Regions from separate parts of the Comamonas sp. GB3 AK4-5 genome, predicted to be linked through region 1. Evidence: predicted binding sites of a transcription regulator. Region 1 holds the regulator's gene; each other region holds the start of a gene.
The links. Region 1 encodes LexA, which represses DNA repair genes until DNA is damaged. Its sites were predicted from a motif close to ACTGTATNNNNATACAGT; they were not measured.
Positions count from the first base shown of each region.

Region 2: a site for LexA is predicted at 2,672-2,689, ahead of recA (recombinase RecA). Genes of this name have one in related genera too.
Region 3: a site for LexA is predicted at 3,582-3,599, ahead of ACA027_RS10315 (LexA family protein). Genes of this name have one in related genera too.

Region 1 is NZ_CP166730.1:2,718,378-2,725,910, reverse strand. It holds gene ACA027_RS12270 (class I SAM-dependent methyltransferase) at 1-634, opposite strand, end outside; gene ACA027_RS12265 (electron transfer flavoprotein-ubiquinone oxidoreductase) at 1,014-2,720, opposite strand; gene pdxH (pyridoxamine 5'-phosphate oxidase) at 3,051-3,713, opposite strand; gene ACA027_RS12255 (hypothetical protein) at 3,963-4,106, opposite strand; gene lexA (transcriptional repressor LexA) at 4,523-5,191, opposite strand; gene ACA027_RS12245 (asparaginase) at 5,274-6,266, shown strand; gene adk (adenylate kinase) at 6,446-7,102, opposite strand; gene kdsB (3-deoxy-manno-octulosonate cytidylyltransferase) at 7,484-7,533, opposite strand, start outside.
Region 2 is NZ_CP166730.1:4,797,720-4,805,252, reverse strand. It holds gene ACA027_RS21270 (transporter substrate-binding domain-containing protein) at 1-487, opposite strand, end outside; gene recX (recombination regulator RecX) at 795-1,253, opposite strand; gene recA (recombinase RecA) at 1,488-2,612, opposite strand; gene ACA027_RS21255 (MarR family winged helix-turn-helix transcriptional regulator) at 2,762-3,265, shown strand; gene ACA027_RS21250 (response regulator) at 3,461-4,135, shown strand; gene ACA027_RS21245 (sensor histidine kinase N-terminal domain-containing protein) at 4,302-5,753, shown strand; gene ACA027_RS21240 (LysR substrate-binding domain-containing protein) at 5,850-6,758, opposite strand; gene ACA027_RS21235 (tripartite tricarboxylate transporter substrate binding protein BugE) at 6,879-7,533, shown strand, end outside.
Region 3 is NZ_CP166730.1:2,263,487-2,271,019, forward strand. It holds gene ACA027_RS10290 (hypothetical protein) at 344-532, opposite strand; gene ACA027_RS10295 (H-NS family nucleoid-associated regulatory protein) at 722-907, opposite strand; gene ACA027_RS10300 (hypothetical protein) at 1,340-1,525, opposite strand; gene ACA027_RS10305 (hypothetical protein) at 2,382-2,612, shown strand; gene ACA027_RS10310 (Arm DNA-binding domain-containing protein) at 2,814-2,996, shown strand; gene ACA027_RS10315 (LexA family protein) at 3,153-3,509, opposite strand; gene ACA027_RS10320 (hypothetical protein) at 3,825-4,010, opposite strand; gene ACA027_RS10325 (IclR family transcriptional regulator) at 4,187-4,975, opposite strand; gene ACA027_RS10330 (MFS transporter) at 5,031-6,383, opposite strand; gene dmpG (4-hydroxy-2-oxovalerate aldolase) at 6,498-7,517, opposite strand; gene ACA027_RS10340 (acetaldehyde dehydrogenase (acetylating)) at 7,532-7,533, opposite strand, start outside.

The DNA of each region.
Region 1 (7,533 bases):
CCAGCGCCCAGAAATGCGTCCAGACATGGTGCTGGCAGCGCTGGGTCCAGGGGGCCATGGCGGAGAGCAATTGCTCGCGGCTGGGGAAGTTCTTCAACACCTTGTGGGTCGATCCATCGGCCAGGGTGCGCAGCTGGTAGCTATTGCCATCGGCATCGTGCTCGGCAATCGGCGTGCTGCTGCCGGGCACGTACAAATTGTCCATGAAGACCAGGCGTGCGCCGGGCTGCAGCACGGCGTGCAGCGCCTGCAAAAAAGCGGGAATGCGCTGCAGCGGAATATGCGACCACCAGAAGCCGGCGAAGGCCGCCTCGAAAGGCAGACCGCTGGCATCCTGTGCGGGCGGCTGGTAGGCGTCACCGGTTTGCAGCCGTACCTGGGGGAAGCGTTCGGCTGGCAGACGCGTGCGGGCAATCTCCAGCGTCTCGCGTGCGCTGTCTATGCCGAGCACCTGTGTGGCGCTGGCGGCATAGAACTGCGTCCAGTAGCCGGTGCCGCAGGCGATTTCCAGCACCGAGCGCCCGGCCAGCACCGTAGGCAGCCAGGCTTCCATCTGGCGCAGATCGGCCTGGCGCTCGGGCTTTTGGTAGATCTGGTCGTATTCGCCCGCGCGGGCGGCGTAGTAGTCCTGCATGTTGTCTCCTCGTGATTGGCATTGGGGCTGTACTACACATCGCCCACATCGCTCAAAACCGGCACGACCCATGTCAGGGCACCGCGCAAGGGCCGCCCCGCAGCGCTGGTGCCGACCTCGGGGCATGTGCATGCCGTGCCCACGGGGATTTCTGTGGTCTTGCAAATATTTGGTGCAAGCCCTCGGGCGTATGAAACTGGCGCACTCCACGCCAGGGCACCGCACAAGGGCCGCCCCGAAGTGCTGGTGCCGTTCCCCTCCATCGCGCAGCGATAGAGAGGGGGAAGACGCGAAGCGGCTCAGGGGGTGCTTATCTTTTCTATAAAAAAAGGCCTGCAAAGCAGGCCTGGTGTGCACAAAGTGCTATCGCTATGGGTTTTTACATGCCCGAGTAGTTCGGGCCGCCGCCGCCTTCCGGCGTCACCCAGACGATGTTTTGTGTCGGGTCCTTGATGTCGCAGGTCTTGCAATGTACGCAGTTCTGGGCATTGATCTGTAAGCGTTTGGCATCGCCGCCCTTGTCTTCGTCGGCCACGAATTCGTAGACGCCAGCGGGGCAGTAGCGGGCCTCGGGGCCTGCGTACTTGGCTAGGTTGACGTTCACGGGCACGGATGCGTCTTTGAGCGTCAGGTGGGCGGGCTGGTCTTCGCCGTGGTTGGTGTTGCTGATGAAGACGCTGGAGAGGCGGTCAAAGGTCAGCTTGCCATCGGGCTTGGGGTAGGCAATGGGCTGGCATTCGGCCGCAGGCTTCAGGTACACATGGTCGGGTTTGTCGCGGTGCAGCGTCCACGGAATGTTGCCCTTGAGCACAAACTGTTCCAGACCATTCATGATGGTGGCGGTGGACAGGCCCTTCTTGAACCAGGTCTTGAAGTTGCGAGCCTTCCACAGCTCGTCGTACAGCCAGCTGTTTTCAAAAGCGGTTTCGTAGGCGGCGAGTACATCGCCCTGGCGGCCAGCGGTGACGGCGTCATAGATGGCGTCGGCGGCCAGCATGCCGGTCTTGATGGCGGCGTGGCTGCCCTTGATGCGGCTGACGTTGAGGAAGCCCGCATCGCAGCCCACCAGCGCGCCGCCGGGGAAGACGAACTTGGGCAGGCTCAGAATGCCGCCGGCCGTGATGGCGCGTGCGCCATAGGAGATGCGCTTGGCCGGCTTGATGCCCTTGGCCTCGTCGCCTTCCAGGTAGTAGCGGATATTGGGGTGGGTCTTCCAGCGCTGCATCTCCTCGAACGGAGAGAGGTAGGGGTTGGAATAGTCCAGACCCACCACGTAGCCCAGGGTGACCAGGTTGTCTTCCAGGTGGTAGAGGAAGCCGCCGCCATAGGTCTTGGCGTCCATGGGCCAGCCGCCGGTGTGCAGCACGGCGCCGGGCTGGTGGCGTGCGGGATCGATTTCCCACAGTTCCTTGATGCCGAGGCCGTAGGTTTGCGGATCCTTGTCCGCATCCAGCTGGAACCTGGCAATCAGCTGCTTGCCCAGATGGCCGCGTGCGCCTTCGGCAAACACCGTGTACTTGCCGTGCAGCTCCATGCCGAGCTGGAAGTCACCGGTGGGCTGGCCATCCTTGCCCACGCCCATATTGCCGGTGGCCACGCCCTTGATGGAGCCGTCGTCGTTGAACAGCACTTCGGCGGCGGTGAAGCCGGGGAAGATTTCCACGCCCAGGGCCTCGGCCTGGTCGGCCAGCCACTTGCTGACAAAGCCCAGGCGCACCACGTAGTTGCCCTCGTTGTGAAAGCACTTGGGCAGCAGGAAGTTGGGGGTGCGCAGCGAGCCTTTTTCGCTCAGGAACACCATGGCATCGGCCGTGACGGGCTGGTTCAAGGGCGCGCCCTTTTCCTTCCAGTCAGGGATCAGCTCGGTCAGCGCCTTGGGGTCCATGATGGCGCCCGACAGCGTGTGCGCGCCGGGCTCGGAGCCTTTTTCCAGCACCACCACGGAGATGTCCTGGCCTTTTTCGGCGGCCAGTTGCTTGAGGCGGATGGCGGTGGCCAGGCCACCAGGGCCGCCGCCGACCACCACCACGTCGTACTCCATGGCTTCGCGCGGACCGTACTGGGCCAAGATTTCTTCGTTTGTCATCGGGGTGTCTCGCTTATGAATAGTGAAAATCCGGTGGGGCTGTAGCCGCTGCTGCAGCGCCGCAAATTGCGGCTGATTCTATGCGGGAGCAAGGCATCTCCCAATCACTTGCGCGGCACAGGCATGCTCAGGCCGGAAATATGACGGCTTGCACATGTTTTGCTGACACCTTGGTGACGCAATCGCTGGTTTTCTTGCTGTGCTGCGAAGCCCATTTATGCCGTATCACGCCGTATGCGATGCCCCATCATCGGCTATGGTGCGGTGGCCGACCTTGACGCACATCGAATCCGCGATGCGCCAGTGGCCGGGGTCAGGAGGGGGCAGGGGTCAGGGTGCCAGACGTTCGCGCAGCCACCGCACGTTGTCATCGGTGCCTGCTTCGGCGCGGTAGCGCAGGCGGTCATGCAAACGGCTTTTGCGGCCCTGCCAGAATTCCCAGCGGTCGGGCACCAGGCGAAACCCCCCCCAGTGCGGCGGGCGTGGCGGGTTCAGCAGAAACTGGGCTCCATATTTGGCGGCATTGGCCACCAGCACGCCGCGTCCGGAAATCACCTGGCTTTGCGGGCTGGCCCAGGCGCCTATGCGCGAATCCAGTGGCCGGCTGCGGTAGTAGCTGTCGCTTTCCTCGTCGCTCACACGCTCCACCCGGCCCTCGATGCGCACCACGCGCTCCAGCTCCACCCAGTGAAACTGCAGCGCCGCAAACGGGTTGCCCGCCAGCTCCGAGCCCTTGCGGCTGTCGTAATTGGTGTACCAGACGATGCCGCGTGCGTCATAACCCTTGATGAGCACAATGCGGGTGCTGGGGCGCAGATCGCCACCCACGGTGGCCACGGTCATGGCATTGGGCTCCAGCACTTGGGCATTCACGGCTTCCTGCATCCACTGGTCGAACTGCGCCAGCGGATCGGCCTGGGAGGCCGCTTCATGGAGTTCTGCGCGCTCGTAGCTTTTGCGCAGGTCGGCAATGTGGGTGGAAATCTGGCTCATGCCGCCATTGTGCGCCTGCGTGCCAGGCATATAGGCCATACAGATCAGCAACCGGGTGGCAAGAGCGGTGCCCATGATGTCTCAGAGCGTGTTCACGCTCTCGGTGGGGCTGCAAAGATCATCTCAAGCTTTGTTTGATCCAATACGCATAAAGCTGGCGCAACCGAGCTCGGAGACGCCGCGCAAGGGCCGCCCCGCCGTGCCGGTGTCGTCCCCCTTGGGGGATGGCGTCGTAGGCGACCCAGGGAGTTATGACATCTTTTCCAGCGCTGCACACACATCGGCCATGCGGCCGCTGAGCACCATGCGGGCGTGGTCGTTGGCGTCGCTGCGCAGAATGCGCACCTTGTCGTCCAGGGTCACGGCGTCATAGCTGCTGTCGTTGGCGGCCATGGCAGGCAGTTGTGCGCCAGCAAGCGGGGCGGTCGGGGTGCTTGCATGGCTGGCAAGTCTGCCGGCGCTTGGCGCTGTGCCTGCGCGGGAGGCGCCGTGCCGCGCTGTAGTGCGGCGAGCCCGTGGCTGGCGCAGGGAAGAGGCTGTCGACAGCGCTGCCGACCGTGGTGCCGAGGTGGCAAAGCCGGCAAGGGTGCGGGATGTGGTGAACAGGCGCATGGAGGACTCGCTTTCTGTCGCGGGCGTAGAAACTCCCTCAGGCCATGAAAACCTGATGCGGAGCGGAAAAAAGGTGAGCAAAGCCCGACCGGGGCATGCGCGAGGCAGGTGCCGGTGCGGTGGCAGGCAGCGCCGTAGCGCTGGTGGGGAGGCTGCCGGGGCTCGGGCTGAGCCGGCGGCCTGTGGCGCTGGGCGCGTTACATCAGCGTGTTGCGGATCAGGCCCACGGCCAGGCCTTCAATGGCAAAAGGCTCTTCCGGATGCACATGGATGATGGGGTAGTCGGGGTTTTCGGGCAGCAGCTCGATGCGCTGGCCCGCGCGGCGCAGGCGTTTGACGGTGACGTCATCGCCCAGGCGGGCCACCACGATCTGGCCGTTGCGGGCCTCGTGGGTGGACTGCACGGCCAGCAGGTCGCCGTCCAGGATGCCGGCGTCGCGCATGGACATGCCGCGCACCTTGAGCAGGTAGTCGGGCTTGTGGGCAAACATGCTGGCCTCGACGGCATAGGTTTGGTCGATATGTTCTTGCGCCAGAATGGGCGAGCCCGCCGCCACCCGGCCCACCAGGGGCAGCTGCAGCGGCTGCATGGCGGACAGCGGCAGGGCAAAGCTGTTGCCGCGTGCGGCATTGATGCTGCGCACCGTCTCGGCGCACAGGCGAATGCCGCGCGAGGTACCGCTGACCAGCTCGATCACGCCCTTGCGGGCCAGGGCCTTGAGGTGCTCTTCCGAAGCATTGGCGGATTTGAAACCCAGGGTGTTGGCGATCTCGGCCCGGGTGGGCGGGGCGCCGGTGCGGGCAATGGCAGACTGGATCAGGTCCAGAATCTGCTGTTGCCGGGGGGTGAGCTTGGGGTGGTCCATGGGCATTCCTTGATCGATCAAAGATGAATACTGTGTGTTCATCCAGTACCTGTATTTTTGACCAGTTTGGAAAGGACTGCAAGTGGAATGTGGCAAAAACATCGTCATCCTGGGGACGGGGGGCACGATTGCGGGCTTGGCCGAGCATGCCGGTACCGGCGTGGGCTATCGCCCCGCCCAGTTGGGCGTGGCCGAGCTGCTGCAGGCCGTGCCCGATTTGCAGCAGCTGGCGGGTGCCGCGCTGCAGGCCGAGCAACTGGCCCAGCTGGACAGCAAGGATATGGATCACGCCACCTGGCTGCTGCTGGCCCGGCGCTGTGCCCAGCTGCTGGCGCGCGATGATGTGGCGGCCATCGTCATCACCCACGGCACGGACACGCTGGAAGAAACGGCCTGGTTTTTGCAATGCGTGCTGGCGCCTGCCAAGCCCGTGGTGCTGACCTGCGCCATGCGCCCGGCCACTGCCATTTCCGCCGACGGCCCGGGCAATCTGCGCGATGCCGTGGCCTGTGCGACCGATGCGGCTGCACAGGGGCGGGGCGTGTTGGTCGTGGCTGCGGGGCGGGTGTTCAGCGCCCGCCAGGTGTGCAAGGTCCACCCCTACCGGGTGGATGCATTCGACGGCGGCGAAGCCGGCCCGCTGGGCTGGGTGGAAGAGGGGCGGGTGCGCTGGGCGGCAGCCAGCATGGCGGCGGTCCAGGTCCAGTCCGCACCGCAGCCCCCGGCTACGGCCTTGCCGGAGGCCGAGTCTTGGCCGCAGGTGGAGGTGCTGCTCAGCCATGCGGGCAGCAGCGCCGCCGCGGCCCTGGCCCAGGTGCAGGCCTTGTGCGCGGCCGGCGTGCGCGGGCTGGTGGTGGCGGGCACCGGCAACGGCACCACCCACAAAGCCCTGGATGCCGCGCTGGACCATGCCCAGGCGCATGGCCTGGCTGTGCGCTGCACCACGCGCTGCGCCCAGGGCCGCATCGTCCAGGCCCAGGGTGCCGATGACAGCCGCGTGAGCGCACTGCCTGCGGTGAAGGCGCGCATCAGCCTGATGCTGGAGCTGATGGGTTGGCCCCGAACGGATAGATAGTGTGGCGGCGGAGGCTGGGGCGCCTCCATCTCAACCTTTCCCCAAAAGGGGAAGGCGTCGGGCCGCTAGGCAGAGCTAAAAAGTGAGCTGCCTGTGCAGTCAGGTGCTGCGTTTTCCTTGGATTTGTCCATAAAAAAGGCCGGTGTCACCACCGGCCTTTTGCTGTGCAGCAGCTGCGATCAGGATGCCAGAGCGCTCAGCGCGCGCTGGGTGATTTCTTCCACGCTGCCGGTGCCGCTGATGGCGCGGTACTTGGGGGCAGCAGCGGCGTCGGCCTTGGCCCAGTTGCTGTAGTAGTCCACCAGGGGGCGGGTCTGGTTGCTGTAGACATCCAGGCGCTTTTTGACGGTTTCTTCCTTGTCGTCTTCGCGCTGCACCAGCTCTTCACCGGTGACATCGTCCTTGCCTTCCACCTTGGGTGGGTTGAACTTGACGTGGTAGGTGCGGCCCGAAGCGGGGTGGCTGCGGCGGCCGCTCATGCGCTCGATGATGGCGTCAAACGGCACATCGATTTCCAGCACATAGTCCAGCTTCACGCCGGCGGCCTTCATGGCTTCGGCCTGGGGAATGGTGCGAGGGAAGCCGTCGAACAGAAAACCCTGGGCGCAGTCGCTCTGGGTGATGCGGTCCTTGACCAGGTTGATGATCAGCTCATCGCTGACCAGCTGGCCGGCATCCATCACGGCCTTGGCTTGCAGGCCCAGGGGGGTTCCGGCCTTGACGGCGGCGCGCAGCATGTCTCCGGTGGAGATCTGCGGAATGCCGTACTTCTGGCAGATGAAAGCAGCTTGCGTGCCTTTGCCGGCGCCGGGTGCGCCCAACAAAATCAGTTTCATGGAATTCCTCGAGATGGGTGATATCGGGCCTCAGTCCGCGCGTTCACGCCCTACGTTGGGGCAGGAGGCAGACCGGCAGTGTTTTTTCGCGGGCAAGGATAGCACGCATGCACCTGACAGCCGCTTACATGCATGGGCTGCATATCTTGCATGGCGCGGGCGGTGCAAAGGGAGTGGCGACAGGCTTGTGTCAGGCCGGCCAGCGGTGCGTGCGGCAGGTCTTGTGCAAGAGTGCAAAGCAGTCTTCTACAAGAATGCCGTGGCGCGCTTTGTGAAAAAGTGAGCGGCAGTCACTGGTGTGCTCTGCCTTTGCGCATGCTTTTGCTGCGAAGTGCAGGAAACATGCGTGCAAACTGCTCTCTTTTTACGGATTGTGTCTATTCAGTGACGGGCCAGCAGCGCACGCACGCGCTCCAGATCTTCGGGCGTGT
Region 2 (7,533 bases), 2.1 Mb from region 1:
CGCGCGCCGTGGCGATGGTCTTGCCTTCCAGGTCGGCGGCCTTTTTGACCACCAGGCTTTTGGGCGCGCCCACGACCGACAAGATGCCGGCATAGGGCCGGGAAAAATCAATGATCCGCTCCCGTTCGGGGGTGATGGAGAGGCTGGAGATCACGACGTCGGCCTTGTTGCCCAGCAGCAGCGCAATCCGGCTGGCGCCGTTGGTGGGCACGATCTCCAGCGCCAGGCCCAGGTCCTTGGCCAGCAACTGGGCGGTTTCCATGTCCGAGCCCGTGGGCTGTTGCTGGCTGTTCTTCATGCCATAGGGTGGCACGGCCAGGTCAATGGCCACGCGCAGCTTTTTGGCGGTCATGATGCTGTCGAGCTGATCGGCCTGTGCCGTGCCGATGCCCAGCAAGGCAAGGCTGCAGGCCAGCAGCGCGAGGAAGGAGGGCAATGCCGGCCGTTTGTGGCGGGCCGGCTTGGAGTGGAGCATGTGCAGGGGCATATCTGTCTCCTTTGCGGTGGTGGGGACCACGGGATCCATGCGTGCCAAAAGGCAGTTGCACTGTGGTGCAAGCACCTTTGGACCGCCAAGCCCATTGGGCCGAAGGGCTGCGCATTGCGCGGGTCTCACAGCAAAAACAGCCTGTGTGGCTTGTGCATCAAGCGTTGAAAGCTATGAATTTTGCTGCGTGCCTGCCTGATAGCAGCCAGGGGCAGCGTATCCAAAGCACAGGGGGCGTGCATTGGTAGTGTCTCGGGTGTGTTTCATCCACGCTGCAGATTGGCAGCTTGCTGCCGCAGGCAGGGCTTCAGCCGAAGTCCTCGTCCTCGCGGCCTTGCAGCACGCGGCGCACCACGTCACCGCCAAAGCCACGGCTGGCCAGAAAGCGCATTTGCTTCATGCGCTCTTGCGGCGTGGTGGGTGGGCTGCCGAATTTTTGCAGCCACACGGCATGGGCGCGGGCGTGTTCGGTGGCGCGCAGCTGTTCGGCGGCGGCCCGCACGATATCGTCGTCCAGCCCTTTGCTGCGCAGCTCCTGCACCACACGGGCCGTGCCCAGCTTTTTGCTGCGGGTGTAGACCACGGACTGGGCCATCCGCTCGGGGCTGATGAAGTTCTTGGCCTCCAGCGCGTCCAGCACGGTGGCCAGGTCTTCGCCTTCTTCCACATGGGCCGCCAGCTTGCGTTCCAGCTCCAGCCGTGAATGCTCGCGCTGGGCCAACAGCCGCAGCGCGCGGCCGGTGAGGGACAGTTTGGCAAAGCCCATGCCGTGATGCTCCACAAACAAAAAAAGCGCAGGAACCCCTGCGCGAAGATGGCTAACTTTTACGGCGGGATCGAAGCGATTTTCCGCGCCAGCAGGGAGCAGTCTTCAACCGGCGCGGCCCATGTCAGGGTACCGCGCAAGGGCCGCCTTGTCTCCCCGGTAAGCGCTGGTGCCGTCCCCCTTCCGCGTAGCGAGAGAGGGGGGAAGGCGCACAGCGCCTCAGGGGGTGTTTTCTCAGGCTTGAATCACACCGTCTTCGTCGATGGCAGCGTTCTTGTCGCCCTTTTTGCCTTTGGCGGTGGGCTTGGCGGCTTCTTCGCCGGCGGCCACGGGGATCAGGGTGATGCCCAGGCTGTCGCGCACCTTGTTTTCGATTTCGATGGCCAGTGCCGGGTTTTCGCGTAGGAATTCACGCGAGTTGTCGCGGCCCTGGCCGATTTTTTCGCCGTTGTAGGCATACCAGGCACCGGACTTTTCCAGAATCTTTGCGTTCACGCCCAGGTCCAGGATTTCGCCTTCGCGCGAGATGCCGGCGCCAAACAGAATGTCGAATTCGGCCGTCTTGAACGGGGGCGAGACCTTGTTCTTCACCACCTTGACCTTGGTTTCGTTGCCGATGGCCTCGTCACCCTTTTTGATGGTGCCGGTGCGGCGGATATCGAGGCGCACCGAGGCGTAGAACTTCAGCGCATTGCCGCCGGTGGTGGTTTCGGGCGAACCGAACATCACGCCGATCTTCATGCGGATCTGGTTGATGAAGATGACCGTGCAATTGGTCTTCTTGATGGTGGCGGTCAGCTTGCGCAATGCCTGGCTCATCAAGCGGGCCTGCAGGCCGGGCAGTTGGTCACCCATTTCGCCTTCGATTTCGGCCTTGGGGGTCAGGGCGGCCACCGAGTCGATGACGATCAGGTCCACAGCGCCGGAGCGCACCAGACTGTCGCAGATCTCCAGGGCTTGCTCGCCGGTGTCGGGCTGGCTGATCAGCACCTCGCTCAGGTTCACGCCCAGCTTTTGGGCGTAGCCGGTGTCCAGGGCGTGTTCGGCGTCGATGAAGGCGCAGGTGCCGCTCAGCTTTTGCATCTCGGCAATCACCTGCAGGGTCAGCGTGGTCTTGCCGGAGGATTCCGGGCCGTAGATTTCAATCACGCGGCCACGGGGCAGGCCGCCCACGCCCAGGGCGATATCCAGGCCCAGCGAACCGGTGGACACCACCTGGATGTCCTGGATGGCTTCGCCTTCACCCAGCTTCATGATGGTGCCTTTGCCGAACTGCTTTTCAATCTGGGCAAGGGCAGCGGCCAGGGCTTTGGCTTTTTCGCTGTTGGCGTCGGCGGTCTTGGCGGCGGTGGCGTTCATGGTGCGCTCCTGGAAGAGGTGGTTGGGGTAGAAGGTGCAGCCACTGGAATCTTTACCAGGCTGGATGCTTGAACAGTAGTTTAGGCGAGAGTAAAAATGAAATCTAACAATATTTAGTCAGTTTGCCTGTCTATTGCTACCATGTCGCCATGACCGAGCTGCAACCCGCTATTCCCCCTGCTGATGCCTGGCGCCAGACCCATCTGGGCCGCCTGCTGGGCCATGCCATGCGCCGTTTCGATGCCCGTGTGCTGCAGCTGATGGCGCGTGCGGTGGAGGTGCCGCTGGCCCTGTCCAACCTGGCGGCACGCGACCAGGTGAGCGCTGCCCATATCCACATCACGCGGCATTTGTCGCTGGTGGGCGACCGCATCACCGACCTGGCGGACAAGGCCGGGATAGCCAAGCAGTCCATGGCCGACCTGGTGGGCCAGTGCGAGGCCTGGGGCCTGGTCACGCGCGAGGTGGACCCGCTGGATGCCAGGGCCCGGCGTGTGCGCTTTACCGCCACCGGCCTGGCCTGGCTGCAGGCCTTTCACGACGCGGTGGCCCAGGCCGAGGCCGAGTTTGTGGAGGCCGTGGGCGAGGAGGTGGCCACGGTGGTGAAGATTGGCCTGGAGGCCTACGCCAGCGACAGCGGCACCCTGGCCTGAGCCTGGCCTGTGCGCCCTGGAGGCTTGCTGCAGGTCAAGATTCGGGGTGGCTGTCATTTCCCCGGGGAAAGTCCGCTGGTGGCCGGGATGGACGGCTTCTAAAATACGACGGCTGGCCGGCGGTAGCAGGGGCGCCCTGGCAGCACCACATATAAATGACCGTGGCCCGACCGCGGCGAACCCAGGAGATTTCCCATGCGCATCCTCATCGCCGAAGACGACCAGGTGCTGGCCGATGGACTGCTGCGCAGCCTGCGCGGCGCAGGGGCCGTGGTGGACCATGTGGCCAGCGGCACCGAAGCCGATGCCGCCCTGCTGGCCAATGACCAGTTCGATCTGCTGATCCTGGATCTTGGCCTGCCCAAGATGCATGGGTTGGAAGTCCTGAAGAAGATGCGCAGCCGTGGCGATGCGTTGCCGGTGCTGATCCTCACTGCCGCTGACAGTGTGGAAGAGCGTGTCCAGGGCCTGGACTTCGGTGCGGACGATTACATGGCCAAACCGTTTTCGCTGCAGGAGCTCGAAGCGCGGGTGCGCGCGTTGACGCGGCGCGGCATGGGCGGCACCAGCAGCACCATCAAGCACGGCCCCCTGGTCTATGACCAGGCCGGGCGTGTGGCCACCATAGACGGCAAGATGGTGGAGCTGTCTGCCCGCGAGCTGGGCCTGCTGGAAGTGCTGTTGCAGCGCGCGGGCCGCCTGGTCAGCAAGGACCAGTTGGTGGAGCGCCTGTGCGAGTGGGGCGAAGAGGTGAGCAACAACGCCATCGAGGTCTACATCCACCGCCTGCGCAAAAAGATCGAGCGCGGTCCCGTTCGCATCGCCACCGTGCGTGGCCTGGGCTACTGCCTGGAAAAAATCCACCACTGATACGGTGTTGTCTTCGAGCGCCTAACTTTGTGGGGTCGGCTTGCCGTGCTGCGGCACGGTCTGCAGCCCACCGCCTCGTGATTCCATCGAATGCAAACACCTAGACTGCAGTCCAGATCGGGGCCTGTGTCCCACAGTCCGGCATGGCATTCCTGACACACACTGCATGAATATTTTTCAGCGCGAGCAGCGGTCTCTTTTTGGCGAGATTCTCGACTGGATGCTCACGCCCCTGCTGCTGCTGTGGCCGGTGTCGCTGGCGCTGACCTGGCTGGTGGCCCAGGAGCTGGCCAACAAGCCTTTTGACCGTGCGCTGGAATACAACGCCCAGGCCCTGGCCCAGCTGCTGGTGGTGGAAAACGGCGAGGTGCAGTTCTACCTGCCGCGCCCGGCCAGTGAGCTGCTGCGGGCCGACGACTCGGACATGGTGTACTACCAGATTCTGGGTGCCGGCAGCGAGCAGCTGGCAGGGGAGCGCGACATGCCCATGCCGCCCGAGCGCGATGTGCGCGACGACCCTCCCATAGGTCAGGTGCAGCTGCGTGACGACGAGCTGCGCGGTGTGCCCATCCGCGTGGCAGCCCTGTGGGTGCGCGTGCCGCTGGACCGCGAGGTGCTGGCCCTGGTGCAGGTGGCCGAAACCCGTGAAAAGCGCAGCGTGCTGGCGGCGGAAATCATCAAGGGCGTGATGCTGCCGCAGTTCGTCATATTGCCGCTTTCGGTGCTGCTGGTGTGGCTGGCGCTGGCGCGTGGCATCAAGCCGCTGCACCGGCTGGAAGAGCGCATCCGCGCGCGCAAGCCCGACGATCTTTCACCGCTGAACCACAAGGCCGTGCCCATGGAAGTGGCGCCGCTGGTGGACGCGGTGAACGACTTGCTGCGGCGCTTGAACGACTCCATTGCCACGCAAAAGCGCTTTCTGGCCGATGCGGCCCACCAGCTCAAGACCCCGCTGGCAGGCCTGCGCATGCAGGCCGATCTGGCCCAGCGCCCGGGCACCAGCACCGAAGAGCTCAAGCGCTCGCTGCAGCAGATAGGGCGCAGCTCCATACGCGCCACCCACACCGTCAACCAGCTGCTGGCGCTGGCGCGGGCCGAAGGCGCCGGCACGGCGCTGGCGCGCACGCCCTGCGATCTGGCGACGCTGGTGATCGACGTGGTGCAGGACTGCCTGCCGCGCGCCATGGACAAGCGCATCGACCTGGGCTATGACGGCCTTTTGCCCGGCAGCGCGCCGCTGCAGGTCTGGGGCAATGTCACGCTGCTGCAGGAGCTGGTGCGCAACCTGGTGGACAACGCCATCAACTACACCCCCTCTGACCCCGAGCAGGCCGGCGTGGTGACGGTGCGCGTGCTGGCCGATACCTTGTCGCGCCAGATGCTGCTGCAGGTGGAAGACACCGGCCCCGGCGTGCCCGAGAGCGAGCGCGACCTGGTCTTCCAGCCCTTTTACCGCGCGCTGGGCACCGAGGCCGACGGCTCCGGCCTGGGCCTGCCCATCGTGCTGGAAATCGCTCGCCAGCATGGCGCCCAGGTGGCGCTGGAAGATGCCCGCCCCGGTCTGCCCATGCCGGGTGCACGCTTTACCGTGCGCTTTCCGGCGCAGGCGGCGGAATAGGGATGCTCTTGATTCGGGAGCTTGGCGTGCTGGTGCCAGCTTGTTTTTAAAGCGTTTTATGCCTGAAATCCAGCAGACATAAGCGGAGGCTGCTCCTTAATCTGCGGGCAGCGGCTCGGCCTTGGTCAGCAGCCAGTCGCGGAACTGCTGCAGCGTGGTCAGGTTGGCGCGGGTCTCGGGATAGCACAGCCAATAGCCCCGGTCGCTGGTGATGCGGTGCTCGGGCAGAGGCTCGCTGACCAGGCCGGCCGTGATCTCGTCCTGCACCAGGCAGCGCGGCACCAGGGCCACGCCCATGCCGGCCTGCACGGCGCGAATGATGGTCTGGAACTGGTCGAACTGCGGGCCACTGAGCGGGTCCAGCGCCTCGACCCCATAGACCTCGCTCCAACGCGACCAGGCCTGGGGCACGGTCACATGGCGCAGCCGCGTGCAATGGCGCACATCGTCCGGGCTGTGGATGGGGTGCAACTGGGCCTGGTTGCGCGGTGCGATCAGCACCACCTCGCGCCCGCTGAGGTAATGGGCGCGGGTGCCAGGCCAGTGGCCGTCGCCGAACAAAATGGAGCAGTCCAGCGCCGGACTCTCGAAATCGTAGCTTTGCACATAGGGCACGAAGTGCAGCGTCACCTGGGGGTTGTGGGACTGGAAATCAGGAAGTTTTGGAATGAGCCACTTGGCGCCAAACGTGGGCAGGGTGGACAGGTGCAAGGCCCCGCCGCCGTCGCTGCTGGTGATCAATTCCAGCGTGGCCGACTCCAGTTGCGAGAGCAGGGCGCGCACGGATTTTTCATAGCGCTCGCCGGCGGAGCTGAGCGTCAATCGCTTGCGGTTGCGCTCAAATAAGGGCACACCCACCCATTTTTCCAGCTCCTGCACCTGTTTGCTGACGGCGCTTTGCGTCAGGTGCAAGGCCTCGGCTGCACGGGAGACACCGCCAAACCGGGCCACGGTGGAAAAGGCCCGCAGCAGGTGGATAGGTGGCGTCAGGCGCCGCAAAGGCAATAGGCTGGAGGACACTGTTTTGATTCCTTTATGGAATGATAACAGGCACAGCTATTGCTTTTTACAGCGCTCCAAATCACGTACGCTTGGCAACATCTCTCCTCCTCAAGGACTCCTCTGATGCAACGTCGTCATTTCCTCTCCTCCGTGGCTGCGGCCGCCGCCGTGACGGTTGCGCCCGGCGTGGCCCTGGCCCAGGACACCAGCCGTCCTCTGCGCATCGTCGTGCCCTTCCCTCCGGGAGGTTCCACCGACATGGTGCCGCGCAACCTGCAGGACGTGCTGGGCAAGCTGCTGGGCCAGCCCGTGATTATCGAGAACAAGGCCGGTGCCGGTGGCTCCATCGGCATGGCCGAAGTGGCCCGCTCCACCGACGGCCTGACCTTTGGCATCGCCACGCTGTCCACCCACGGCGTGAACCCTGCCGTGCTGAGCAAGCTGCCCTATGACGCCGTGAAGGACTTTGTGGGCGTGACGGAAATCGTCAAGGCCCCCGGCGTCATCATGGTCAACCCCGCCAACCTGCCGGTGAAGAACTTTGCCGAGCTGGTGGCCTATCTCAAGGCCCATCCCGGCAAGGTGTCTTACGCCACGCCGGGCAACGGCACCATCGGCCATATGTGGGGCGAGCAGTTCAAGCGCAGCACCGGCACCGACATGCTGCACATCCCCTACCGTGGCGCAGGCCCGGCCATCAACGACGTGCTGGGCGGCCAGGTGCCGGTGTATTTTGACCAGGTGGCCTCGTCGCTGGCGCACATCAAGTCCGGCAAGC
Region 3 (7,533 bases), 450 kb from region 1:
TAGCACGGCAACGGTTTTCATTCAGGGCTATAGAAAAGAAAAAGCCCGCGCGGCTTGGGCCGTGCGGGCTGAAATAAACCCCCACTATCAAGTGGTAACAGTTTTTCAGGGGGGCATTTAACCCCAAAAAATCGGGGCTTAATTAAGCGTCACGATTTACCATGTACTCGTCCTCTAAGATAGCTATTTCCTCTTTGGTCAGAGGTTTGCTCGCGGAATTCTGAGGGAGTGGTTCTATTTGTGAGCCGTGGGAGAAAATGCTTTCAACTGCAGCATAAATTTTTTCCCATAGTGTGAGTGGAAGTGTGAACATATCTACCTCGATCTGTCTATTCGGATGCCGCTATCGCTTTGGCACTGCATTTTTTTGCCGAGAATCCGTTTGATCTTTATGCGGCTGAATGTGATTTTTGTTTTTTGGATCATCTGGCGTGCGGTGATAGTCATCGCGATGTACGGCGTGGCTGTCGACATCTGGAAGATGTTCTTTTCGGCTTTGAATATTGTGAATTGTTTTATCGGTGTACTGCATTTGGACCTCCGGTCCTTGTTGTCAATTAGGATTAACTGACTTATTCACAATACTCCAATTTATGGTAAAAAACCGTCCGTGTAACAATACTTACAATATATAGACCATGGTGTATTAATGGCATTGGAAATTAAAGAGATCAGGACAGGCTGCAGCCTGTGCTCATGCCCCCGTTTGCTGCTGGGGTAATCAGATAGGCCTCGCGGGCTTGCCGCGAATCCACGCTGGTTCGTTTCCGCGCCCGGTCCAGGTATTGCCGGTTTCCGGGTTGCGGCTGTTGGCCGACACGGAGCCCGTGGCACTGCGAGTTGTTGCCCACGGATTGATGGCAGGCGCACCGCAGCTTTGCTGCATTGCTGGTCTGGTTGCGCGCATTGATGATTGCGCGGTGCTTGTGTCGGTACCGGGCTTCGGTTTGCCTGCATTCACGGCAGGTTTCTCGGCCGCTACACCGCCAGGTCGCGGCCACGGCGGTCAGTGACCGGCACCTAGCGCACGGTGCAAAACCCCTGCTCGGGCAGCAGCCAGCAGCCAGCGGGTAGTGCCGACGGTGGTGGTCACTTTTTCGCTTTTCCAACCGAGGTATTCGGCCAGCCCCGTAACGGTCATGGGCCCTGCTGCTTTGAGAGCGTGAACACGCTCTGAGGGGGCACGACCTGAGATCGGTTGATGGGTTGGAATTTCATTCTTGATCGGCAAAGAAAAAGCCCGATGCAGGGGCGAGCGGGTATCAGATGGGTATGTCGGTCATGAGGCCGGCAGCCCTCAGGCAGATGCCGGATCAGGCGAAGAGATGGAACAAGGCTTTCACGGCAGCCCCCTCTGGCACTCGGCCATGGTGCTGTCGATCCACACGCCGACCAGACCTGGCGGGCAGGCTGCGCTGGGTACGGCCATGGGCAACACGTCAGGCTCAGCCGTGGGGCCGGCCACGGCACTCAGGCCCAGGGCCAGTAGGGGGGCGATGGCCCAAGGTGTGATGCTGTTGGACATGGGGCAGTCCTTTCAGATGGCATCGGCGCTGAGCTCCATCACCTGGGGTGATTCGGTGGTCAGCTGCTGGCGGGCGCGGCTAGGTGCAGAGGAAAGGGGGGCATGGGCACAAAAGCCCACTATGTGCGAGCTTGGGGGGGCGGTGGTGGGCGGCTTCTGTGGCGCACCAGGTGCTGGTGCCGAAGGGGGCGACCTGTGCTGGCAGAATGGGGCGCGGACCCTCGTCAAAGCGCTCGGCGGCCGCGCCACGCAGGCGGCCAAAGTTGCAGCGGTAACGACTGGACATGGTGTTTCTCCAAAAAAGAAAAACCCACCGAGCGTGGGCAGGGTGGGCAAGGTCGCATGAAGCGACTCACAAGAAGAAAAAAGCCGGCGCCTTGCGGCTATCTGGGGAAAGAGAAGGGCGGGAGGAAGAGGAGAACCCCCAGACCCGGCGAAAAATCAAACTTGAGCACCTACGGCGTATATGCTCAATCAAGCTTGGCCCGGGCTGTGCCGGGCTCAGCTAGAACGGTTTCACGTCCTTACTGTCATTTCATATGAATACAACGCGCAAGTATGGTTTTTCGGGCGAGCGTGTCAGGAAATAACGCTAGGCATATATAGCCAAGCCGCAGGGCCTTCTGCTGTGGTCAAGAAAAAAGCCCACACATTGCGGGCTTGGCAAGTTGTGAGTCGGTGTTGAGAAGCTCAGAGTATCTGTACAGCATTGCTGTAGGTGGTTTCTGTACACCGGCCAGGCGTTGCCTCCTACATTTGTAATTGCCCTAATGAAAAAGTCCGATAGCATTAAAAATACGAATCACATCTTGTCTAACATCATATATGCTGAAATCTTTGTTAGCAGAGGTTTCAAATGGATGGAAAGCGTAAGTTTTTAAGTATCCAGTCAAGCTTTGACAAGGGTGGCTACATGCATCTTTTTGCCATTGCGGATGATGGCACTGCTTGGTCTGCTCTGGCATTGGGCAAGACACCCAACGCGATCCAGTGGACACAAGTCTCGCCGCTGCCCGATGTAAATATGACTACGGCAGCCGTGGACAATGTATCGATACTGAGCCGCCATTTTGCAAAAGCCTCATAACGCAATTTAAATCTTATGTATCTATAAGATTTATGGAATCGTTCCGGTTTTGAACTGACCCCGGGGTGATTCAATGCGTTGGGCAACTTGCCCCCTGCTTCCCACTGAAACCCAATAGACATGCGGCTTGCAGCCCACGGGCTGGAGGGAACGGGCAGGGACTCTGTCCTCCACCCTGGAGCTGCTGCCCATGTATGACCGATGCTCAGTGTCGTCCGTGTCGAGCGAGAGCAAGCACGCTTCACTGACCCAGATGGCCTGTACCTTCAAGTGAGTCCCAAGGGCTCCAAGCGCTGGTTCAGCAAATATAGGGCCGAAGGCAAAGAAAAGCAGCTGGCCCAGGGCTGCTCACTGGGGCGCAGGCCCGTGTTCAACCAGTACTGATTCAGGCATTCGAGGGGATTTCTGCTGGTATGACAGCGGAGAAGCTTGCTGGATTGTTTTTTGTGGCGACTCCCGCCGATGGCGCCGCATTTCGGTGCGGGCCTTTTTTGGGGACTACGCTCTTGGTCTGTGGGATGGTTTTGGCAGAGCGCCGTTCTACGTCTGGCGAAAGCGGCGCACGCTGTTGGTGACCACCCCCCAGATTTCGATATCCTGACCTGCCCCAAGGTGGATGCTGGGGTAAGCGGGGTTTTCTGCTTGCAGGGCGAACAAGCCATCACTGCAGCTATAGCGTTTGCAGGTGAACTCTCCGTCCACCCGAGCGATGACGATGTCGCCGTGCAGCGGCGCCAGGTATCTGTCCACAACAAGCAGGTCTCCATCGAAGATACCCGCGTCTTCCATGCTGTCGCCAGTTGCCCGTTGTATGAAGGTGCGCAGCGGATGCCGCACCAGTTCCTTGGCCAGGTCCATGTGGATGCTGGAGGGCGCTTTGGTGGGGCGGTCCAGCATTGGAAGAGGCATGGGGCTGGCACTGATGGGGACGGGCAGACCCGCGAGGACGCGATTGCTTTGCATGGCATAACTGTAAGCGCATACAGTATTGTGCTGTCAAGCGGGTGGGCATGCTTCCAACTGCATTTGCAGCAATCCTCGGCGCAACGTGGGCTTGTCATGGGGGTGAGACACCATGACCACGCCTTCATGGCCCAGCAGCGGGGCCGCGGGCTGAGTCAATGCGCAGGTGCTCTCTCTCAGAAAAGAAAAAAGCCCTGCAGGGCAGGGCTTGTGCGCAGGGAGGGCCGTAAAGCTGCGCTCAGCAGGCTTTTACTCCGTCTTGCCACGGCCTCGGTAGTCCAGGTCCGTTGCCGAGTAGCTTCCACGCTGGCGCCAGTCCATTTGCACAGGGCCTGCGTGTCCTGGTGGGTAGGTGATGCGTTCTTGCTCGCGCTGGAATTCCCATCGCTTTTGCTCCACGGAGTGATGAACGGTGGAAGCTTTCTTTTTGCTCATGGAGTGTCGCTCTCGGGAAAGTTGTCTAACTTTGCAGACAGTACAGTGATAAGACGCTCTAGTCCAGTGGCTGGATGGAACAGCAGGTCACCCTTCGGCCATATGCAGCCCAAAGCAAGATGGCTGCGCGCAAGCTCCCGGGCATGCAAGGCGTGGCCCTGGTCGTGTGTCGGGGGTTACGCTGCAGCGGCACCGAGCTGCAAACTGATCTTGCGCGCCACTTCCTGCACCAAGGGAATCACCTCGCGCATGCGGGCTTCATCGGTGTAGGTGACCGTGCTTGTCACGCTGATCGATGCCACGATCTCCCCGCTGGCATCGCGTACCGGCGCACCCACGCAGCGTATGCCATCCACGTTCTCGCCCATGTCAAAGGTATAGCCATTGGCGGCATAGCTTGCCATGGCGGCCAGCCATTCTTCCAGAGGCAGTGGTCCTGCAAGCCCCTTGGCGGCTTCTTGCTCGTAGCGCTGCTTCCAGGCCGTGCGGCCCTGATCGAGAATCAGCGCCTTGCCTACGCTGGTGCAGCACACCGGTTTGCGGCCGCCGATACGGGTGTTGACCTCGATAGGACGTTGGCTGCCAATCTTGTCGAGGTAAATAATGCCTTCGTCCTCGTCCAGCGCAGCCAGATGCACCGTGTCCTGGGTCTGTGCGGCAAGCTCTTCCAGAAAGGGGCGGGCCGTCGTGGTGACGGCGGATTCGCGGAAGGCCATAAAGCCCAGCTCCACCAGCCTGCTACCCAGCCGGTAGCCCTTGCGTGGTTCGAAATGCAGGTAGCGGATCTGCACCAGCGCCGATGCGAGCCGGTGCGTGGTGCTGAAGGTGATGCCTGTTTTCTCAGAGATGTCCTTGACCGTGCGGTAGCCGTCGGCGACGGCACTCACGATGTCCAGGCCACGGAACAGGGTCTGGCTGGCAAAGGGCTTGGCTGGCTTGGCAGCCTTGGTGGTGGAGGTGTTCATAGCAGGGGAGAGGCCTGGGTGATGAGGTCGTCAGCACCCATGCCGCGCCTCGGGATCACGCATCCAGCGGTTGTCCAGTACGGTCCTTGGTGAAGCTGATGGCGACCAGCGAGACCAGCGCACACAGGACAATGAAGATGGCCACCGGCACATAGCTGCCATGATAGCGAGCCACCAGCGCCGTAGCGATCAAAGGCATGGGCCCTCCGACCAAGGCTGCGCCCACTTGATAGCCCAGCGAGATGCCGGTGTAGCGCACATTGGGCGGGAAGCTCTCTGCAAAAAAGGTGCCGAGCACCGAGCCGTAGGTGGACCAGATGATGGAAAAGCCAATCACCACCGCGATGGTCGAAACCAGCGCCGAGCCCTGGTTCAACAGCCAGAAGTAGGGGCCGGCATAGATGGCAATGGCGATGGTGCCCAGAATGAACACCTTTTTGCGACCGATGCGGTCCGACAGCGCGCCAAAGTACAGCATCACCGGCACGGCAATCAGCGCCGCGATCAGCACCACGTTCAAGGCGTCCACACGCTGGTAGCCCAGGCTCACCAAGTAAGAGATGGTGAAGGTGGCGAACAGAAAGAAGGTGGAGGTCTCGACAAACTTCGCGCCGATGGCAATCAGCACCGGGCGCCAGTGTTGGGTCAGCGTTTCCATCAAAGGCATGCGCTTGTGCTCCGCGCCCTTGGGATTGGCCTTGACCTCGGCGGCCACCTTGCGAAACGAGGGGGTTTCTTCCACCTTGTTGCGAATCCACATGCCGATCAGCACCAGCACGATGGACAGCACAAAGGGAATGCGCCAGCCATAGGACAGAAAGGCCTCTTCCGAGAACACGGTGCTCAGGCCCGATGTGGCCAGATTGCCCAGTGCCAGGCCGAACAGTGCGCCAGTCTGTGGCACCGCGCCAAAGAAGCCGCGTTTGTGGGCGGGCGAGTACTCCACTGCCAGCAGCACGCCGCCACCCCATTCGCCGCCCAATGCCAGGCCCTGCAGCAAGCGCAACACGGTCAGCATAATGGGCGCCCAGATGCCGATCTGGGCATAGGTGGGCGTGAGGCCGATGAGCACCGTGGACAGACCCATGATGGACAGCGTGATGACCAGGGTCTTCTTGCGGCCCACGCGGTCGCCGATGTGGGCGAACACGACGCCGCCAATGGGACGGATCAAAAAGGCGAGCGCAAACGAAGCCAGGGCCAGCAGCTGGCTGGTGATGGGGTCGTCGGCCGGGAAGAATAGCTTGGCGAACACAATGGACGACATAGTCCCGTACAGGAAATAGTCGTACCACTCGATGGTGCTGCCCACTGCGCTACCGAAAAGGGCGCGGCGGCGGTCGGTATCGCTGATGGTGGCTTCGGTGTTGCGCTCCTGCGCTGCCGGGGGGAGTTGTGTAGCAGTCATTGGTTTGTCTCTTGGGTGTTTGGCCGACGCAAACGCCTGTGGTGCCGCCAGGCACACCGCAAAGATGTGCCTGTGGCGATCGCAAGTGCCTGCCCGGTTTTTATTTTTCGGTGCTCAGGTGCGCTGTTTGAGCAGGTCCAGCGCCACGTCCACAATCATGTCTTCCTGTCCACCGACCATGCGGCGCTTGCCCAGTTCGACCAGGATGTCCACCGTCTTGATGTGGTACTTGGCGGCCGCTGCCTCGCTGTGGCGCAGGAACGAGCTGTACACACCGGCATATCCCAGTGCCAGCGTCTCGCGGTCCACGCGCACCGGGCGGTCCTGCAGGGGGCGCACGATGTCGTCGGCCGCATCCATGAGCTGGTACAGGTCGGTGCCATGGTTCCAGCCCATGCGGTCGATGGCGGCGATGAAGGCCTCCAGGGGGGCATTGCCAGCGCCCGCGCCCATGCCTGCCAGGCTGGCATCCACGCGGTCACAGCCTTCTTCCACGGCCACGATGGAGTTGGCCACACCCAGGCTCAGGTTGTGGTGGGCATGCATGCCGGTATGGGTTTCGGGCTGGAGCACTTCCTTGAAGGCGCGAAAGCGGTCACGCACATCCTGCATGCCCAGGGCGCCGCCCGAATCCACCACATAGCAGCAGGTCGCGCCATAGCTCTCCATGAGCTTGGCCTGCTGGGCCAGCGTCTGGGGCGTGGTCATATGGCTCATCATCAAAAAGCCCACGGCCTCCATACCCAGCTTGCGGGCGTATTCGATGTGCTGGCGGGAGACATCGGCCTCGGTGCAGTGCGTGGCCACGCGCACCACGCGCACGCCGGCTTCGTAGGCGTTCTTCAGGTCGTGCACGGTGCCTATGCCGGGCAGCAGCAGCGTGGCGATCTTGGCGTTCTGAACGACGCTGGCCACGCCCTCTATCCATTCGAGGTCGGTGTGCGCGCCAAAGCCGTAGTTGAAGCTGGAGCCCTGCAGGCCGTCGCCGTGCGCCACTTCGATGGAGTCGACGCCGGCCTCGTCCAACGCCTTGGCAATCTGCTTGGCTTGCTCCACGCTGTATTGGTGGCGGATGGCATGGCTGCCATCGCGCAGCGTCACGTCGGAGATGTAGATTTTTTTGCTTGGATTCATGGTGTGTGCTCCTCTC